DNA from 3 places in the Sporomusa termitida genome. Region 1 is predicted to be linked to each of the others. Evidence: riboswitches for the same ligand, from Rfam matches in the RefSeq annotation. Region 1 holds a riboswitch; each other region holds the start of a gene.
What was found. A riboswitch is a leader RNA that binds a small molecule or an ion and turns the genes downstream of it on or off. The one in region 1 is predicted to bind S-adenosylmethionine.

Region 1 (4,681 bases):
GCTTGGTCAAGCGGTCGGCTGCTGCCTGCAGGGTTTCAAACTTTTTGCAAAAACAAAACCTGACCAAGGTTTTACCGGCATTGCTTTCAGGCCGGAAAAAGCTTGAGCCGGGCACAACCGCCACCCCAATCTCGCTGGCCAGGTATTTAGCAAAGGCAACATCGTCGTCCCAGCCAAACGGTGTAATGTCGGTCATAATATAATAGGCTCCCTGTGGACGCACACAGCTAAAGCCAACCTTCTCCAGGGCATTAAGCAAATAATCCCGCCGTTCGCTATAAAAACCAGCCAATTCCGCATAGTATTCCAGGCCAGAAGTAAAAGCCTCGGCCGCGGCTACCTGCAGGGGGGCCGCCGCGCCTACGGTAAGAAAATCATGTACCTTACGCACCGAAGCCGTGATCGCCGGTGAGGCCTGAACATAACCAATACGCCAGCCGGTTACGCTGAAGGTTTTAGATACACTATTTACCGCAATCGTCCTGTCGGTCATGCCCGGCAAGGTCCACAGCGGGATATGCTCAGTATTGTCATACAGGATATGTTCATAGATTTCATCATTGATTGCCAGCACATCATGCTTCCTGCACAACTGGGCAATGAGCTCCAGTTCTTCGCGATTAAAGACTTTGCCGGTTGGGTTATTGGGGGTATTAATGATGATGGCCCTGGTTTTATCGGAAAAAGCGGCAATAAGCTCCTCCCGGTTAAAGTTAAATGCCGGCGGGGTTAAGCTGACATACCGGGGTACCGCCCCGCACAGGATGACATCGGCGCCATAATTTTCATAAAACGGTTCAAAAATAATGACTTCATCGCCCGGGTTAACAGTGGCCAAGAGGGTGGCAATCATGCCCTCTGTGGCCCCGCAGCACACGGTAAGCTGACTTTCAGGGTCGATAACAACACCATAGTCCCGTTCCACCTTGGCGGCAATGGCATCACGCAGGCCTTTGGTCCCCCAGGTTATAGCATATTGATTATAATCCTCATTAACAGCCCTGACAGCAGCCTGTTTAATCGCTGCCGGGGCCGGGAAATCCGGGAAACCCTGGGCGAGGTTAATCGCATTATGCGCAGCCGCAATCCGGCTCATCTCTCTGATGACCGATTCGGTAAATTGCCGGGCCTTGGCTGACGCGTAACCGCCTTCACGAATATTACGGATATTATCTTCCATGCTTACGTATTCCCCCTATAGTTCTGTTTCCATATTCTAGCGTTTGTTAAGTCTCTGGGCAAAATAGTCACCACTGGACTGGACGATCTGTACCAGCGCAATCAGAATAACGACCGTTGCCAGCATGACATCTGCTCTAAAGCGTTGATAACCATAGCGGATCGCCAGGTCTCCCAGGCCACCGCCGCCAATGGCACCAGCCATGGCCGAGTAACCAATTAAACTGATCACCATTAATGTCAGTCCCAATAGTATAGACGGCAGGGCTTCCGGAATAAGTACCTTCAGGATAATCTGCCGGGGCGATGCCCCCATTGACTGTGCGGCTTCGACCAGCCCGGCATCCACTTCCTTGAGGGCCGACTCGACAACGCGGCCGACAAAGGGAATTGCTGCAATTGTGAGGGGTACAATCGCCGCATTGGTGCCGATTGAAGTACCAACAATAATCCTGGTAAAAGGTATAATAGCGACCATTAAAATAATAAACGGCGTTGACCTGGCAGCATTAACGATTGCTCCTAAGGTCTGATTAAATACCAGGTTCTCTTTTATGTGGCCCTTGCCGGTGATAACCAGGATTACGCCAAGCGGGATTCCCAGCAAGGCGGAGACCAGGGCTGAAACAGCTACCATATAGACGGTTTCCCCGCAAGCCTCAACCAGCAGCATAAGCATGTCTTGTGACATAGCCAATCACCTCTGTTCCCAAATCTCTGGCCTGCAGATAACGCAACGCACTTTGAATATCCTCCTGTTGGCCGGACAACTCTATAACCAGCGTGCCATACGGTGTGGCCTGCAAATGGTCAATATTACCGGAGATAATGTTGACATCAACGGCAAAACGCCTGATCAGGCCGGCAATAACCGGTTCATTAGTGGCCGCCCCGAAGAAAGATAAGCGCACAACCAGGTTGCTGCCGGCAACCGGCTTGTCTGATACAATCTCCGCCAGGGCTTCCGGCAATTTATTATTTACTACGGCTTTAATAAACTCGCGGGCGGTGTCTGACTGGGGCCTGGTAAATACATCAAGCACCCTCCCGGTTTCTACAAGCCGGCCGGCTTCAATTACAGCCACTTGATCGCAGATTGCTTTAATTACATGCATCTCATGGGTAATCAGGACAATCGTTAAGCCCAATTTTCTATTAATATCTTTCAATAAAGCCAGAATTGACTCTGTCGTCTGCGGGTCAAGGGCTGAAGTTGCTTCATCGCATAACAGCACTTTGGGCTGACTTGCCAAAGCCCGGGCGATGCCGACCCGCTGTTTTTGCCCGCCGCTGAGCTGGGCCGGATAGACATCTTTTTTGTCAGATAAGCCAACAAGCTCTAACAGCGGCAGTACTTTTTTTACCCGTTCAGTTCTACCGACACCGGCAATCTCCAAGGGAAAAGCCACATTGTCGAGCACTGTGCGCGAAGACAACAGATTAAAATGCTGAAAAATCATGCCGATACTTTTACGGGCATCGCGTAATTGCACTTCTGACAACGCTGTCATTTCCTGGCCAGCAATAAATACCTGGCCGGCGGTAGGACGTTCCAACAGGTTTATGCAGCGGATAAGAGTGCTTTTCCCAGCGCCACTTTTACCAATAATGCCATAGATCTCTCCCTGCTTTATATTCAAAGATACATGATCAAGGGCGATTACCGTACCAGACTCGCCGTTATATATCTTTTGTAAGCCTGTTAATGAAATCATAGTTATCTGCCTCCTGTTGTGATATACAATAAGAAAAAACTTGGCTTGTGCCAAGTCCTTCATGGACGCCGGCAGAAGCCGCCGGGGCCCTTTAGGGTATTGGCGTTCTTACTTATGATCATAAACCGATATACTTGCTAATCATGTAAAAAACCTCTCCGCAGTCGAAGAGGCATAATTCAAGACTATGCTATTCTTCATCTGCCAAACCCTTACAGGCTGCAGGAATTGGCACCGTTCGCCTTTGCGATGGTTGCCGCAGCTTCATAGGGCCAGTCCCTCAGCCAACTCTTGATGAAAAATACTGTATCTTTTTTTATTCTTGAGTAATATTACCACAGGTATATGTAACTGTCAAGAATTTTATCGGGCGGCTAAGGTTGGTTTCCTCACCCGTCTTTGTAATGTGATATGTTATACCTTATGCTTTTTTGCCAACAGTAGCTACATAGACCGCAAACTGATTATCACCATCGATAGCCAGGGCCGCATTAAGTTTATCATCATCAAAAGCTGCAATTGCACAAACACCACAGTCCACTGCCGCTGCCGCCAGGTAGAGGTTCTGACAGACATGACCGGCATCCAGGTGTAAATACCGATAGCCGCGCTGCCCATAGCGATAGGTCATGCGATAGGCAGCTGCCGTCCAAATAAATGTAACCGCACTTGCCTTAACAAATTTTTGCCGCAAACAGGCCTCAGTAATTATATCAGCAGCACTGCCTGTGACCTCTACCTTGGCCAATTGATGATCGACGGCTAAAAACCTATATAGGCCCGGCTCCAGACCGTCAACCTGATTCACTAACAAATATGTCTCAAAAGCATGCCTTGCCCCGGCTGAAGGTACGGTTCTGAACGTGACCAAATGCGGTTCAATCGACTTAACCCCTTGTGTACACCACAGCAAATAGGAAAGCTCAGTTAATGACAATGCCTTTGCGGCATAAGTACGGACACTGGTCCTTTGCAGAATTGCCTGGGTTAGAGAAATATCAGCCTGCCATGCCCCATGGTCTGGCAAATCGATCACCAGGCCGGGGTTACCGATATCCATTTCCACCGGTGGCTGTGGCAAACCCCGGGCCTGATCGGAAGGTGTAGCAAACTTGTACTTGGTTTGCTCCATAAACTCTTTGCCTATTTGCCTTGCCATTTGATTAAACCTCCTTCGCGTATTGCCGTTTGTCTTACTGATATTAAATCTACTGGTAAATTCTCCAATATCAATAGTAATTATAATATATTATTGCAAATAAAAAAAGCATCTGCATAAAGCAGACACTTGCTACCGGCAACTTCCTACTCTCCCGGGCCCATCCAGCCAAGTACCTTCGGCTGCTACGACCGTCCATAGCACCCCAGCTGCTTCGTTGGCACTGCGGGCGCCCCCTCCGACGTACTTCCAGTACGACTACGGCGGCGTCCTCGCTCCGCCTCGCAGCTGGGGCACTCTGAACGGTCTAAGCCTGTTCGCTTTCCATAATAAAAAGCACTCACTGCAACAGTGAGTGCTTTTCTTGCTAACCAGCAACTTCCTACTCTCCCGGGCCGTTTCCAGCCAAGTACCTTCGGCGTTTGTGGGCTTAACTGCTGTGTTCGGTATGGGAACAGGTGGAGCCCCACAGCTATCGTCACTGGATAAGCAGAGAACCATAAGCAGAGAACCAGGTTTTTAGGAGCGATAGCGACGCGGAAACCTGCGTGAATCGCTTAGTTCCAAGCGGAGCGCGGAACCTCCTAATTATCTCTTTGTTCCCTGAAAACTTCACAGAAGAAAGATT
Region 2 (4,681 bases), 2.5 Mb from region 1:
CTTTAGTAGCGAAAGTTGATAGTAAATACACACTGGTGGTGCTTGCTGCCAAACGGGCCAGGGAAATCATGGACGGAAAGCCGTCTTCAGCAGAGTCGAAATCCAATAAACCTGTAACAATGGCCCTGGAGGAAATAGCCCAGCGGAAAATAACCTATGAACGTACCAAAACCGGCATTAAATAGGAGGAAATCATGTCCTCAGGTCAAACGATTGTCATAGGCGTTACCGGCGGCATTGCTGCCTATAAAACAGTAGATGTTGTCAGCCGTTTAAAAAAGGCCGGCTGTAATGTCTATGTTATTATGACAAAAGCCGCTACCGCTTTTGTCACGCCGCTCACCTTCCGGGAAATCAGCGGCAATCCGGTTATCACCGATATGTGGGAAGAACCCAAAACGTGGAATGTCCAGCATATCGCTCTGGCTTCGCGGGCTGATTTGTTTTTAGTTGCCCCGGCAACAGCCAATACCATTGGCAAAATAGCCAATGGTATTGCGGACGATATGCTTACAACCACAGTCATGGCCACTACGGCGCCGGTTATGCTCGCACCGGCGATGAATACAAATATGTTTCTCAACCCGGTCACCCAGCAAAATTTAGCCAAGTTAAAAAGCTTAGGCTATCATATTATGGAACCGGCCTCAGGTATGCTGGCTTGTGGCATCGAAGGACCCGGCCGGTTACCCGAACCGGCAGCAATTGTGGAAAATCTGCTGTCAATCCTGCACCCCCGCCGTGAGCTGGCGGGGAAACGCCTGCTGGTTACTGCCGCTGGCACCAGGGAACCCATTGACCCTGTCAGATATCTCGGCAACCGTTCCAGCGGTAAAATGGGCTATGCCCTGGCCCAGGCAGCAGCAGCCCGCGGTGCTGAGGTTATTTTAATTTCCGGACCTTCCGGGTTGCCTGTGCCGCCGGGAATTACCATAAAACGGGTAGAAACAGCGGCAGAGATGCACAATGCGGTTCTGGCTGACTTTGACGCCGTTGATATCGTCATAAAAGCAGCGGCGGTTGCCGACTACCGGCCTGAACTGGCGGCCGAGCAAAAAATAAAGAAAACCGGCGATACACTAACCCTGAGTCTGGTCAAAAACCCGGATATCCTGTACGATTTGGGCCAGCGGAAAAAGCGACAGCTATTAATTGGCTTTGCGGCTGAAACAGAAGGGCTGATTGAACATGCCCAGGAAAAACTGCGCAAGAAAAACCTGGATATGATCGTGGCCAACGACGTCACTTTACCCGGGGCCGGCTTTAACCTGGACACCAATATTGTGAAACTTGTTCACAGAAACGGCATGGTGGAGGCACTGCCCCTGCAAAGCAAACAACAGGTTGCAGAAATTATTTTAGACAAAATTTGTGCAATGCTGACAAATTCTACTTGATTTTTTTTATTAATTCGATTAAAATTTGATATGAAAATTGCATACTCTATACTCATCAAGAGTTGGTGGAGGGACTGGCCCGATGAAACCGCGGCAACCATTTAGCAGTATCCGGCTAAAAACGGTGCCAATTCCGGCGGCAAGACCGTAAGATGGGAGTGAAAGAAAAATCACGCCCCCTTGCGGGGGTTTTCTTTTTTTAGTCTACCAGGATTTATAAATAAATTCTGTGGACATAAAAACGCCTATACCCTAAGCACAGGCGGCTTCTGCCACCGTCCTAAAGGGCTTGGTACAAGCCAAACCTTTTCTTAAAATATAAACTGGGAGGGATAATGATCTTGGAAAAAAAACGTGTGCTTTTTACATCTGAATCTGTCACGGAAGGCCATCCGGATAAGATAGCTGACCAAATTTCCGACAGTGTACTTGATGCTATTCTGGCCCATGACCCGTCAGCCCGGGTGGCCTGCGAGACTTTGGTAACAACCGGTATAGTGCACGTAGTGGGAGAGATTACCACGAATTGCTATGTAGATATTCCCAAGATTGTCCGCGAAACCATCAAGAGTATCGGCTATACCCGGGCCAAATATGGTTTTGACGGCGAAACCTGCGGTGTTTTAATCTCGATCGATGAACAATCGCCGGACATTGCCCTGGGGGTAGACAAAGCCTTAGAAGCAAAACAGGGCGCCATGGATGCCATTGAAGCAATTGGTGCCGGTGACCAGGGGATGATGTTCGGCTATGCGACCAACGAAACGCCTGAATATATGCCGCTGCCAATCGCTTTAGCCCATAAGCTGGCGCGCAGGCTGTCCGAGGTCCGTAAAAGCGGTGAGCTCGGTTACCTCCGTCCTGATGGTAAGACCCAGGTTACGGTTGAGTATGAAGACGGCAAACCGGTGCGTATTGATACTATCGTTGTGTCCACTCAGCACAGCCCGGAAGCAGACCGGGAAACAATTGAAAAGGATCTGATCGCCGCCGTCGTCGTCCCGATCGTGCCCGCAGAACTATTGGATGCCAAAACAAAATATTATATCAACCCAACCGGTCGTTTTGTGGTCGGCGGGCCGCAAGGCGATGCCGGTTTAACAGGCCGAAAAATCATTGTCGACACTTATGGCGGCATGGCCCGGCACGGCGGCGGCGCTTTTTCGGGCAAAGACCCAACAAAGGTTGACCGTTCCGCGGCGTATGCGGCCCGTTATGTTGCCAAAAATGTAGTTGCCGCCGGCTTAGCCGATAAATGCGAAATCCAGCTGGCCTATGCCATCGGCATTGCCCGGCCGGTTTCGGTTATGGTGGAAACGTTCGGTACTGCTAAAATTTCCGAGTCGAAAATAGTTGAACTCATCAACAAGCATTTTGATTTAAGACCGGCCGGTATCATTAAATCCCTGAATCTCCGGCGTCCGCTTTACCGTCAGACTGCTGCCTATGGTCATTTTGGCCGCACTGATGTCAGCCTGCCCTGGGAGCAGACCGACAAAGCGGAAATTCTGCGCAAAGAAGCCAATCTATAACTAATTAATTATTGACCAATGGTAATACTAACAATTGTGGACACTCAATTCAGTAACAAGGGAGGTATTCCATTGGCTACACAGAAAAATACCAAACAATCCATCTACCGTGTTGGCGGCCTGAAAGGCGACCATTGCCGGGATCGTATTGAGCATACTTTGTCCCATCTTTATGGTGTCTCCTCAGTGAAGGTGTCCTTAACCACCCATCAGGTTGCAGTTACTCATGACGAAGCAGTTACCCCCAGCGGCTATATTGAGGAAACGTTGCAATCACTTGGCTACTCTATTCAGAGTTAGGAAGTGCTTATCATGAAGCTTCGTTTTTCGCCGCTGCGCCGACACCGGACTAAACGTTTTTTTAAACGTTTGCCAATGGACACTGGGGTTGACTGGGAAATGGCCGCTCATGACCCGGACAACCGCCAGCAGGTATTTGACAATTAAAAAGCGAATATCTATTTAATAATTAAAAAGGGGACTAGCACAGTCCCCTTCTCTTTATTCGGTAATAAGTGGTGAAAACATGTCAAATACTGTTCAAGTTATTGTTAACATTCCGGCCCGCAGCCTTGATAAACCGTTTTCTTATACGATTCCGGCCCATTTAGCCAATGTGCAGGTAGGTTGCCGGGTGCTTGTGCCTTTTGGTAACCGTAAGGTGGAAGGTTTTATCATTAGCCTGGAACCGGAAAAAACCGAAGGCTTGAAATCAATTCTTGAGATTTTGGATCATGTGCCCTGGTTTGACAGTAATATGCTGAACACGGCCAGATGGTTAAGTGATTATTATCTGTGTTCACTAAGCGAAGCCATGCGCTTATTTATCCCCGGTCAGTCGGGCATTAAAACCCAGAAGGCCTATCAAGCCCCGGCCAGCGTTGATTTTGAGCAGGCAGCTGTTTTATTAAGCAAAAAGCCGGCAGAATTCCGGACGCTGCTTACCTACATATATGAACATGGTCCTGTCACCCTGACCGACCTTGCCAAACTGACGAGTGACCCGGCGGCTATGATAAAATTCTTTTTACAGCATAAACTAATTATCAGTGCCGATATTGTCAGCAAACGGGGCAAAGCCAGTGTGACAACCATTATTGACCTGGCTGTCAGCCGGGAAACGGCTGCTCAGATTGAGCAAACCCTCCCCAAAAACAAGGCCGCTCAGCGCCGCCTGCTCAACGCGTTGCTGGCTGCGCCCGGGAATTTGACCACGGCCCAGCTGCGTAGTCTCAGTATCACGCAGGACACAGTGAAAAAGCTGGCAGAACAGGGCCTTATTACAACCCGGCAGCTGCCTTTATTCAGAAACAGCTATGCCGGGGGCTGTCTGCAGACGCCGGCAGTAAACCTGACACCGGAGCAAGCCTATGCCCTCGGTTTAATCATACCGGCAATTAACACCGGCCTTCATACCTCCTTCCTAGTGCATGGTGTTACCGGCAGTGGCAAGACCCTGGTGTATATCAGGGCCGTTGCCGAGGCAAGGCGCCTTAACCGGCAGGCGATCGTACTGGTGCCTGAAATTGCGCTGACAAGCCAGATTGTAGCCCGGTTTAAAGCAGCCTTCGGCGAAGATGTCGTGGTCATGCACAGTAAACTGTCTGTAGGCGAACGGCATGATGCGTGGCGCCGTCTGCAGGCCGGCCAGGCAGGCATTGTCATCGGCGCCCGGTCGGCCTTATTTGCCCCGGCCGGTCAGCTAGGCCTGATCATTATTGATGAAGAGCATGAATTTACTTATAAGCAGGA
Region 3 (4,681 bases), 1.9 Mb from region 1:
CAATATACACCTCCGGCGCCGGCACACTGACACTGATCCCCTGCCGTTCCATCGCCAGCAGCACCCGTTCAATGCCCAGCGCAAAACCTGTGGCCGGATTGTCAACCCCAAAAGAAGCCAGCATCTTGTCATACCGGCCGCCACCGCAGAGCGGGAAGCCCAGGCCGGGTGTATAACCTTCCAATACCATGCCGGTATAATAATCAAAATCACGAATAATCCCTAAGTCAAAATTCACATACCGGTCAACACCGTAGCCGGCCAGCAGCCTGCGGATATCGGCCAGATTGTCCAGAGCCCTGCGGCTAAGGTCATTATTTACCAGCCGGCAGGCCTTGTTCAGCATTTCCTCCTGCCCATGGAGCAAAGGGATTTGCTGCAGCAAAGCCTGTGCACCCCGGGTCAAGCCGCTTGTCGCCAAGATTTCACCAAGTCCTACTAAATCCCGTGATACCATAGCGCATTTGATCTGCTGCTGACACTGCGGGGTTAACCCGCTCTCAGCCATAAGGCCGTTGATAAAATCCACCTGGCCTAAACTGACCTGAAAATTAGCCAGACCTGATTCCAGCATGGTTTCCACGGCCAGGGCCACCACCTCGGCATCAGCCGCCGGGCCGGGCGCACCCAAGAGTTCAACCCCGGCCTGATAAAATTCACACTGCCGGCCGGCCTGAGCCTGTTCGTGGCGGAATACATTGGTCAGATAAAACAGCCGCAGCGGCAGCGGCCCATCCTTCAGCCTGGTCGCCGCCACGCGGGCAATGGGCGTAGTCATATCCGGTTTAAGCACTAAAATACGGTTGTTGTTATCAAAAAACTTAAATACATGCTGGTGCATATCACTGCCGGTACCGACCGTAAGGGTTTCAATATATTCAAACGTTGGGGTTACCACTTCATCATAGCCCCAACGGGAAAATAGTTCAGCCAGCGAGCCTTCGACAATCCGCTTCTGCTTAGCTTCCCGCAGCAGCAGGTCCCGGGTACCGTAAGGGATTTGCGGTACAAACTGATTTTTGCTCATAACTACACCCCCTTTTCGTCAGCCTTATTTCCCTCTAAATGGCCCAATACTGCCTTGTACCCGTCGGCACCATAATAAAGACAGCGTTTTACCCGGCTGATTGTCGCTGTACTGGCACCGGTCGAGGCCACAATATCATCATAAATGACCCCTGCTTTTAATAAGCGAGCCACTTCCAGCCGCTGGGCCATGGCTTTGATCTCGCCGATTGTACAAACATCCTCAAAAAACTGATAACATTCCTCTTCAGTTTGCAGCGACAAAATACCCTTGAACAACTGATCTGTCAGTTCATCTTTCAATTTGGGATTTACCGGCATGCTATGCGCCTCCCTGTAATACTTGCTATTGATATGCTTAGTTCGCTGTTAACCCGGATTTTCCTTCTTTAATCCTTTTTATCTTTATTTAATTAAAATAGGTTATATAATAAAATTTGTCTTCTTCACGTAAATAATACATTAATAATCCTGTTGACAGATACATTTTGCCATGTTATCATAAATTTTGTAAATTAAATATACTCATCAAGAGCTGGCTGAGGGAATGGCCCTATGACGCCGCGGCAACCATCGCGCAGGTGAAACGGTGCCAATTCCAACAGGATTAACTCCTGACAGATGAAGAACTGGACAACCAGCCTCTTCACACTGTCGGAGAGGCTTTAATTATTGGCCATGGAGGGAGGACCGCAAATCACTTCTGCCTGCTGTCAACAACCACATTATATTTTTATCCGGGAGGAATAATGTATGAAAAAAATTACCTTATTACTGATTACAGTCTTATTGGCATTATCCGCGTTTATCAGCGGCTGCGGCGGCAAAGAGACCCCGGCGCCGGCAGCTGTGGAAAAAAAGACGGTTAAGGTTGGCGCTACCGCTGTACCGCACGCCGAGATTCTCAATGTGATCAAGCCGGTTTTGGAAAAAGACGGAATTAATCTGGTTATTGTCGAAATGAGCGACTATGTCCGGCCGAACATTGCCGTGGCCGAAAAAGAGCTTGACGCCAATTTCTTTCAGCACATTCCTTACCTGACAAAATTCAGCAGCGAGCGTAATTTGGATCTAACCTATACCGCCGCCGTACATATCGAGCCAATGGGCATCTATTCCAAGAAAATCAAAAGCCTGGATGAGCTGCAAAGCGGTGCCCAGGTTGCCATTCCTAACGACCCTACCAACGGCGGCCGGGCGTTAGCCCTTTTAGAAAAAGCCGGCATTATTAAACTGAAAGACGGTGCAGGGATTAATGCCACGGTAAAAGATATCGCAGAAAACCCCAAAAACGTTAAAATCAGCGAACTGGAAGCTCCCCAGCTGCCGCGCGCCCTGGACGACGTTGCTTTAGCGGTTATCAATACCAATTATGCCCTGGAGGCAAAACTGGTCCCGGCCAAAGATGCCCTTTTTATTGAGCAGAAAGACTCGCCTTATGTCAACATTCTGGCCGTCCGCAAAGGGGATGAAACCCGCCCTGAAATTCAAACGCTGACCAAAGCCCTGACTTCTGAGGAAGTTAAAAAATTCATCAACGAAAAATATCAGGGCGCCATTGTCCCGGCCTTCTAACCAGTAGTAAAAAAAGGCTTGCACCCTTTCGCAGAGAAAGAGGCGCAAGCCTTTTTTGGGTCTGCCAGAACTCATAAATGAATTCTGTGGAAATAAGAATTTATAAGTTTTGACAGGCTAACAGTCCTATAGACTGCAGGGAACCAAGATTCAATGCCGGACTTGAGCAAGGGGAAGGGGCCCCCGTAACCCCGGTAACCCACCGGCCATTGCCGGAAAAAGCGTTCCGCAGGAGAAAAGCCGGGCGGTATTCCGTTAAAAAATCCGTCTGTTTGAGCGCAGCGAGTTTACGGATTTTAGGAATACTGTCCGGCTTTTCAGCTTTTGGAGGCTTCGGGCCTAGACCTTTTGTTACTTTACTATGAAAACATCTCCTATGTGTCAGAAAAAAAGGGCGCACAAATACAAGCCTTATAGTCTAGGGCCCAAAAATTTATGGTATGTAGGCAATTAGGCCGTAGCTGTGGTGGGGAGCTCCCAACCCAAAGCCGCTAATTTTTTCAAATATGATTGTATTTTCTTCTCCCGGTTAAATCGATTGTAATACTCGGAACCTAACTCTCGATAAGGAACGCCTGTTTTTAGTATGTGGTAGATCGCTATCAGTAGGGAATGGGCGACAGCTACGGCGGCTCTGCTCTCCCGAATGAGCTGGACAATATGTGGTTCAAGCAGGAAGTCATATCAATTTTGGGGTCGAGTTCTTAGCTCAAAAAGTATCGACCTTATGCCACACTTTAATTATACGACATTGTTTTCGTTTATGGTGATGCTACTGCGCGCGTTGCATCTGATTTTGGGGCGATGCCAAAAGTAAAATTATTCCCTTGTATTTCAAAAGTAACTGCTATACGCACAGCCTGCAAGACCACGTCAGGGGTTTTCTTGTTGCATTCAACGCGCCACAACACCATAGAGAAAAATATCGGCAATATTATTAGCATTCGCCTCAATCGAATCGGCCTGGGCATCGACAAAGCCCTGAAAAACCATCATTACGATGACACTAAACAGCCCGTGGGCCGCTTTATGCACATCACACGGGCGAATAGCCCCCTGCTCAATTCCGGCTTGCAAAATCGTTTCCAGTACGCCAATGGTATGGACAAATCTTTCCCGGTATTTTTCGCGCTGGGCCGCAGTAAAATTTGTTGATTCCTCATGGCCCAGACCGCGCATTTCATGCATGAGCACCCGCCATAAATCGGCATTAGCGACATAAAACTCTAAAAACACCTTGATCACTTTTTTTATTTTGATGAGCGGCACTTCATCAAGACCGGCCAGCCGGTTGAGCTCAGTTTCAAATTTTGCGCTGCGCTCTTTGACCAGGGTATAAAAAAGCTGCTCTTTACTGGCAAAATAATTATATACCGTGCCTTTGCCGGTATCCGCCATGGCAATAATCTCATCCACAGTGGCCCGGTGATATCCCTTATGGGAAAAAACAGTATAGGCGGCATCCAGTATTTGCTGTCGTTTCATATGGTTCCTCCTGTCACCCTGCCCACGTTAGCCTGGAAATAATCAGCGCCACCATCCCGATGGCTATCGCTAATTTGAAGATAAGACCCAATGCCTGACCGACAACAATGCTTTTTGCCACCCGTCCAGCCTTTTCCCGGTTGCCTGTAGCCGCATATTCTGCCAGATAGCCGGCGGCAAAAGAACCGCCGACGGCCCCGGCAATGGAACCCAGGCCCGGCATTATCCCCGTACCAAGGATCCCGCCGGCGATACCGCCGATAAAGGCGACTATGATCGCCGTTTTCGAGGCATTTTCCTTTTTTGCCCCTAACGAACCGGCTACAAACTCAACCAGCTCCCCGGCCAGTACGGCGCCAAACAGAATGAGTAAGGCCGTATTATTCATAGCGGCAAAGGGTGCCAGATAACCATAACCCAGGGCCACGAAAAAAATCAGCCAATTCCCGGGTAAGCCGATAACAGTTAAGCCAATGCCAATAACAGTCACAACAATGACCAGTAAATTAATGGCTGTTAAACCAGCATCCAAAGTATGCACTCCTTCTGCACCCTGCATTTACTTCCGGTTGAACGCCCGGTGAGCAATGTCGTT

Region 2: another riboswitch for S-adenosylmethionine. It lies ahead of metK (methionine adenosyltransferase); the one in region 1 lies ahead of SPTER_RS22520 (methionine ABC transporter ATP-binding protein).
Region 3: another riboswitch for S-adenosylmethionine. It lies ahead of SPTER_RS14165 (MetQ/NlpA family ABC transporter substrate-binding protein); the one in region 1 lies ahead of SPTER_RS22520 (methionine ABC transporter ATP-binding protein).

Annotation. Positions count from the first base shown of each region.
Region 1 is NZ_CP036259.1:4,869,924-4,874,604, reverse strand. It holds gene SPTER_RS22530 (pyridoxal phosphate-dependent aminotransferase) at 1-1,180, opposite strand, end outside; gene SPTER_RS22525 (methionine ABC transporter permease) at 1,217-1,870, opposite strand; gene SPTER_RS22520 (methionine ABC transporter ATP-binding protein) at 1,839-2,894, opposite strand; SAM riboswitch class I at 3,089-3,195, opposite strand; gene SPTER_RS22515 (SagB/ThcOx family dehydrogenase) at 3,316-4,053, opposite strand; rRNA gene rrf (5S ribosomal RNA) at 4,423-4,539, opposite strand.
Region 2 is NZ_CP036259.1:2,145,874-2,150,554, reverse strand. It holds gene rpoZ (DNA-directed RNA polymerase subunit omega) at 1-185, shown strand, start outside; gene coaBC (bifunctional phosphopantothenoylcysteine decarboxylase/phosphopantothenate--cysteine ligase CoaBC) at 195-1,397, shown strand; SAM riboswitch class I at 1,447-1,556, shown strand; gene metK (methionine adenosyltransferase) at 1,739-2,929, shown strand; gene SPTER_RS09900 (heavy-metal-associated domain-containing protein) at 3,002-3,229, shown strand; gene SPTER_RS25635 (hypothetical protein) at 3,242-3,376, shown strand; gene priA (primosomal protein N') at 3,456-4,681, shown strand, end outside.
Region 3 is NZ_CP036259.1:2,993,542-2,998,222, forward strand. It holds gene hisZ (ATP phosphoribosyltransferase regulatory subunit) at 1-1,027, opposite strand, end outside; gene SPTER_RS14160 (YerC/YecD family TrpR-related protein) at 1,030-1,347, opposite strand; SAM riboswitch class I at 1,549-1,654, shown strand; gene SPTER_RS14165 (MetQ/NlpA family ABC transporter substrate-binding protein) at 1,780-2,601, shown strand; gene SPTER_RS14175 (TetR/AcrR family transcriptional regulator) at 3,496-4,086, opposite strand; gene SPTER_RS14180 (DUF456 domain-containing protein) at 4,100-4,618, opposite strand; gene purD (phosphoribosylamine--glycine ligase) at 4,646-4,681, opposite strand, start outside.